Regions from separate parts of the Streptomyces sp. NPDC053755 genome, predicted to be linked through region 2. Evidence: riboswitches for the same ligand, from Rfam matches in the RefSeq annotation. Region 2 holds a riboswitch; the other holds the start of a gene.
What was found. A riboswitch is a leader RNA that binds a small molecule or an ion and turns the genes downstream of it on or off. The one in region 2 is predicted to bind thiamine pyrophosphate.
Positions count from the first base shown of each region.

Region 1: another riboswitch for thiamine pyrophosphate. It lies ahead of thiO (glycine oxidase ThiO); the one in region 2 lies ahead of thiC (phosphomethylpyrimidine synthase ThiC).

Region 1 is NZ_JBFASK010000023.1:29,173-32,413, reverse strand. Features, by position in the region: gene thiS (sulfur carrier protein ThiS) at 1-83, opposite strand, end outside; gene thiO (glycine oxidase ThiO) at 80-1,258, opposite strand; TPP riboswitch at 1,256-1,368, opposite strand; gene AB0K65_RS21815 (FAD/NAD(P)-binding oxidoreductase) at 1,555-2,769, shown strand; gene AB0K65_RS21810 (Rv2175c family DNA-binding protein) at 2,913-3,241, shown strand, end outside.
Region 2 is NZ_JBFASK010000001.1:475,837-479,077, forward strand. Features, by position in the region: gene AB0K65_RS02135 (YibE/F family protein) at 1-1,281, opposite strand, end outside; TPP riboswitch at 1,467-1,612, shown strand; gene thiC (phosphomethylpyrimidine synthase ThiC) at 1,606-3,241, shown strand, end outside.

The DNA.
Region 1 (3,241 bases), on a different contig from region 2:
AGGGTGGCCACGAGGACGTCGAGCGAGACGGGGCCCGCGAGCTCGCGCGGCTCCCCGTTCACGGACACGTTCAGCACGTTCATGCGGGCTGCTCCAGACGTACGGGAGAGAAGCGGCGGGGGGTGAAGGGGCGGGCCTCGTCCGGGAGCGTGCCGGTGGTCAGCACCTCCGCCATGGCGTCGCCGGTGACGGGGGTGAGCAGCACCCCGTTGCGGTAGTGGCCGGTGGCCAGATGGAGCCCGGGCAGCGCGCTCGGGCCCAGCAGCGGCGCGTTGTCCGGAGACCCGGGCCGCAGACCCGCCCGGGTCTCGGTGAGCGGCAGCTCGGTGATGCCCGGCACCAGCTCGTGCGCGTCGCGCAGCAGCTCGTACACCCCGCCCGCCGTGACGGTGGTGTCCCAGCCCAGCTCCTCACTGGTCGCCCCGACGACCAGCTCGCCGTTCTCGCGCGGCACCAGATAGACGTGGCTTCCACGCACCACGGCCCGCACCGTCCGGGACAGGAACGGCGCGTACGCGGGCGGCACGCGCAGCCGCAGCACCTGCCCCTTGACCGGGCGTACGGGCGGCAGCACCTCCTCCGGTACGCCGCCGAGCCGGCCGCTCAGGCTCCCCGCGGCCAGGACCACCTGCTCGGCGTCGAGAGGCGTCCCGTCCGCGAGTACCGCGCCCGCGGCCCGGTCGCTCACCACCGTCAGCCGCTCGGCGACGCTCCGGTGGAGGACCACACCGGCCCGCTCGCACGCGGCGACCAGCGCGTCGGCGAGCCTGCGGGGATCGACCTGATGGTCGCCGTCGACCCGCAGCCCTCCCCGGACTCCCGGCGCCAGCATGGGCTCCAGGCGACGGCACTCCCGCCCGCTGAGCCACTCCGACTCCAGGCCGCAGCGGGTCTGCAGGGCGTGCAGCTCCCGCAGGTGCGCCCGGTCGTCGGCGTCCAGCGCGACGGCGAGGGTCCCGCAGGAGCGGTAGCCGACGTCGTGGCCGGTGACGTCCCGCAGCTCGGCGACGAAGTCGGGATAGCGGCGCGCGGAGGCGAGGTTGAGGCCGAGCAGGGTCTCCTCGCCGTAGTGCAGTTCGGTGACGGCGGCGAGCATGCCGGCCGCGACCCGCGCCGCCCCGCCCCCGGGCTCCGGATCCACCAGCGCCGTCCGCAGCCCGCGCTGCGCCGCGCGCCAGGCCGTGACGAGGCCGATGATCCCGCCCCCGATGACGAGGACGTCCGAGGACGTACGGACGTGTGACGTACGTGATGGCATGGGCGTCCAGCCCCTCCCTTCGCCGGCATGACCCGGATCAGGTTCGTACGGTCGGAGGCCGGCCAGCCTCCCTCTCAGCCCGGTGCGTCCGGGCTCCCGCGAGTGCTCTACGTTGGCGGTCAGACTATCCCCAGCCGTCGGGGCCCGGTAAGGGAGCCTCCCGCCCGCGGGCGCCGCCCTCGGGAACGCGCGTGTCGGGTCGGGCCATCCGGGGCAGGCGGGCCGGGTGGGGGACCGGCCCGGCGCGAGGGAGCGGCCACCTTCCTGACGGCGCGTCAGCTGCGTAAGGTGATCGGGTGAGCGAGCAGAAGCAGGCACAGCAGCATGTCGTGATCGTGGGCGCCGGCATGGCGGGGGTGCAGACCGCCGTCGCCCTGCGCGAGCAGGGCTTCGCGGGTCCGGTCACCCTCATCGGCGCCGAGCCGCACCAGCCCTACGACCGGCCCCCGCTCTCCAAGGCTGTCCTTCTGGGCAAGGCCGAGGACTCGGCCTTCGACGTCGACTTCGAGGCGCTCTCCATCGAGCTGCGCCTCGGCCTCGAGGTCACCGGCCTGCGCGCCGGCGACCACGCGGTCGACACCGAGGCCGGGCCCGTGCCCTACGACGTGCTGGTCATCGCCACCGGCGCCCACCCCGTCACCCTGCCGGGCACCGAGGGCGTGCCCGGCGTCCACCTCCTGCGCACCCTCGACGACGCCGCGCGGCTCAAGCCCGTACTGGAGCGGCGCCACGACATCGTGGTGGTCGGCGCCGGCTGGATCGGCGCCGAGTTCGCCACCGCCGCCCGCGAGGCCGGCTGCGCCGTCACCGTCGTCGAGGCCGCCGACCGGCCCCTCGCCGGCGCCCTGCCCGCCGAGGTCGCCGCCCCCATGGCCCGCTGGTACGAGGAGAGCGGCGCCACCCTGCTCACCCGCGCGCGCGTGGAACGCGTCGAGACCGGCAGCGTCGTCCTGGCCGACGGCCGGCCGCTGGCCGCCGACGCCGTCGTCGTCGGCATCGGCGCGCGGCCCGCCACGGACTGGCTCGACGGCTCCGGCGTCGCCCTCGACGCGGGCGGCTCGGTCACCGCCGACGACCGGCTGCGCACCTCCCTGCCCGACGTCTACGCCGTCGGCGACTGCGCCTCCTTCCCCTCCGCCCGGTACGGCGAGCGGCTCCTCGTCCACCACTGGGACAACGCCCTCCAGGGGCCGCGCACGGTCGCGGCCGACATCATCGGCGAGACCCCCGACGTCTACGACCCGGTGCCCTACTTCTGGTCCGAGCAGTTCGGCCGCTTCGTCCAGTACGCGGGGCACCACACCACCACCGACGCGCTGGTCCGCCGCGGCGACTCCGCCGGGGCCTCCTGGTCCGTCCTGTGGCTCCGCGAGGGCGTCCTCGTCGCCCTGCTGGCCGTCGGACGCCCCCGTGACCTGGCCCAGGGCCGCAAGCTGATCGAGGCGGCCGCCCGCATCGATCCCGAACGGGCCACCGATCCCTCCGTGCCCCTGAAGGCGGCCGCCCTCTGACGAGCGCCCGCGAGGTGCCGCCCTCTGACGAGCGCCCGCCAAGGCCCGCCCGGGTCTCTCCCGGCCCGGGCCGGCCGCTCGTCGGGGGACACTCGCCGGGGCTCGACTTCCGACTGTCAGCCCCAGATGGCAGGCTTGTTCCCGTGACCGAGATTGACGCAAGAATCGATGCTCTCGTCCCCGCCTGGCTCTACCTCCCCGACATCGCGGAAATGCTCGATGTCGAGGTGACGCGCGTGCGGCAGCTGGTCAAGGAGGGCCAGCTCATCGCCGTGCGCCGCGGGGAGAACCGGGCGCTTCAGGTGCCCGCCGCCTTCATTCAGGGCGACAAGGTGGTCAAGGGTCTCAGCGGGACCCTGACGCTGCTGAAGGACGACGGCTTCTCCGACGAAGAGATGCTGGAGTGGCTCTTCACTCCCGACCCGACCCTGCCGGGCACGCCCGCGCAGGCCCTCAGCGAGAATCGCGGCAC
Region 2 (3,241 bases):
CGGTCCGCCCGGTGAACCGGGTGCGCCCGGGCGGTCGGCGGAGACCACCAGCGCCGCGAGGGCGGTGGTCAGCGGCACCGACGCGACCAGGCCGATCGACCCCACCAGCGTCCGGACGATCTCCACGGCGACCAACTCGCTGTTGGCCACGGTGCCCACGCTGCTCTGGGCGATGGAGAACAGCAGCAGCAGGGGCAGCGCCGCACCGGCGTACGCGAGCACCAGCGTGTTCACCACCGAGGCGATGTGGTCCCGGCCGATCCGGATACCGGCCCGGTACAGCGCGCGCGGACCCATGCGCGGGTCCGCCTGGTGGAGCTCCCACACCGCCGACGTCTGCGTCACCGTCACGTCGTCGAGCACGCCGAGCGATCCGATGATGACGCCGGCGAGCAGCAGACCCGACATGTCGATGTCCGGGTAGAGGCCGTGGATCAGACCGGTGTTGTCGTCCGTGTTGCCGGACAGCGAGGCCCAGCCGATGAAGAGCGAGCCCAGCAGCCCGATCAGCAGCAGGGAGATGAGGGTGCCGAGCACCGCGACCGAGGTGCGGGCCGAAAGGCCGTGGCACATGTAGAGCGCGATGAGCATGATCGCGCTCGCGCCGACCACGGCCACCACCAGCGGGTTCGAGCCCTGCAGGATCGCCGGCAGGATGAAGAGGGTGAGCACCAGGAAGCTCACGGCGAGCGCGATCAGGGCCATCAGCCCGCGCAGTCGGCCCACGAGCACGACCGCCAGCGCGAAGATGCCGGCGAGCAGCATCATCGGGAACTTGCGGTCCACGTCGGTCACCGAATACTGCAGGTCGCGTGGGGCGTCGGGGGCGTACGCCACGATCACGCCCTGTCCCTCGCTCAGTTGCCGGGGCGCGTCCGGCTGCACGATCTCGACGAAGGTGCGTCCCCGGTCGGCGCCGCTGGTGACCTCGATCGTGGCCTTCGCGCATTGCCCCTGCCGGGCGTTGACCGCCTCGCGCCCCTGCGGGGTGGAGGTGTCGCCGGTCGGCGGCACCTGGGCGGCGTTCACGTCCTTGCAGTCGACGCGCTCGACCGAGACGACCTTGCCCTGCTCGGTCTGCCGGTCGAAGCCGACGCCGGTGCGCTCGTGCGCCGGGGCCCCGCCCGGCCACAGGACCGCGAGTCCGACGACGACGGCGGTGGCGAACGGGATCAGGACGGCGGCGATGACCTTGCGCAGGTGCCGGGAGACGGGAGCGGCGGGTCCATGGGCGTGCGCATGCGCATGGGCGTGTCCGGCAGCGTCGTGCCCGGGCTCCACGAGCCCGCGCTCCGCGTGCCCGTGCCTGCCGCGGCCGTCGCTCCGCCCGTCGCCGGCACCGCCGTTTCCGTCGCCGTTGCCAGGGGGTCCGGGGGTCTGCTGCGAGGAAGTCACCGACCGATCATCGCAAGAACGGCGGGGGCCCACTGTTCAGCACGCCCGGGTTGACGCTAGCGTGGTGGCACCTTTGCACACGCGGGAGCTCGGAGCACCGGGCTGAGAGGGCGCTGATCACCGTACGCGCGCATGACGTACGTACGGGAAGAGGCTGCGCCGACCGCCGAACCTGTTACCGGGTAATGCCGGCGTAGGGAGATCGGTCTCATGACCATTCAGGATGCACGCACGCCTGCCACCAGCCAGGACGAGCGCAAGCCCGGCTGGCACAAGGGGTACGTGGAGGGATCGCGCCCCGACCTCCGCGTACCGGTCCGCCAGGTGCACCTCACCAACGGCACGGACGTCACGCTGTACGACACGTCCGGGCCGTACACCGACCCCGCCATCGACACCGACGTACGGCGGGGCCTTGCGCCGCTGCGCGAGAACTGGATCATCGGACGGGGCGACACCGAGGAGTACGCGGGCCGCCCGGCCCGCCCCGAGGACGACGGGATCAAGCACACCTCGCCGCGCGGGGGAGGACTCAAGAACCTCGACGCGGTCTTCCCCGGCCGCCCGCGCCTGCCCCGGCGGGGCCGCGACGGCCAGGCGGTGACGCAGCTCGCGTACGCCCGCCGGGGTGAGATCACCCCGGAGATGGAGTATGTCGCCATCCGCGAGAACGTCTCCCCCGAGGTCGTCCGCGAGGAGATCGCGGCAGGTCGGGCCGTACTCCCGGCGAACGTGAACCACCCGGAGATCGAGCCGATGATCATCGGCAAGCGGTTCCTGGTGAAGGTCAACGCCAACATCGGCAACTCCGCCGTCACCTCCTCGATCGAGGAGGAGGTGGAGAAGATGACGTGGGCCACCAGGTGGGGCGCGGACACGGTCATGGACCTGTCCACCGGCCGCAACATCCACACCACCCGCGAGTGGGTGCTGCGCAACTCCCCCGTGCCGATCGGCACCGTGCCGCTCTACCAGGCCCTGGAGAAGGTCGACGGCCGGGCCGAGGAGCTGACCTGGGAGATCTACAAGGACACGGTCATCGAGCAGGCCGAGCAGGGCGTCGACTACATGACGGTCCACGCCGGCGTGCTGCTGCCGTACGTGCCGCTCACCGCCCGCCGCAAGACCGGCATCGTCTCGCGCGGCGGGTCGATCATGGCCGCCTGGTGCCTGGCGCACCACAAGGAGAACTTCCTCTACACGAACTTCGAGGAACTCTGCGACATCCTGGCGACGTACGACGTCACCTACTCGCTGGGTGACGGGCTGCGCCCCGGCTCGATCGCGGACGCCAACGACGAGGCGCAGTTCGCCGAGCTGCGGACCCTCGGCGAGCTGAACACGATCGCCAAGCGGCACAACGTCCAGACGATGATCGAGGGCCCGGGCCACGTCCCGATGCACAAGATCAAGGAGAACATCGACCTCCAGCAGGAGATCTGCGAGGAGGCGCCGTTCTACACCCTCGGCCCTCTGACCACGGACGTCGCGCCCGCCTACGACCACATCACCTCCGGCATCGGCGCCGCCATGATCGCCTGGTGGGGTACGGCGATGCTCTGCTACGTCACCCCGAAGGAGCACCTGGGCCTGCCGAACCGCGACGACGTGAAGACCGGTGTCATCACGTACAAGATCGCGGCGCACGCGGCGGACCTGGCGAAGGGGCACCCGGGGGCGCAGGAGTGGGACGACGCGCTGTCGGACGCGCGGTTCGAGTTCCGCTGGGAGGACCAGTTCAACCTGGCGCTCGACCCGGACACGGCCCGCGAGTTCCACGACGAGACGCTGCCCGCGGAGCCGGCGAAGACCGCGCACTTCTGTTCCATGTGCGGTCCGAAGTTCT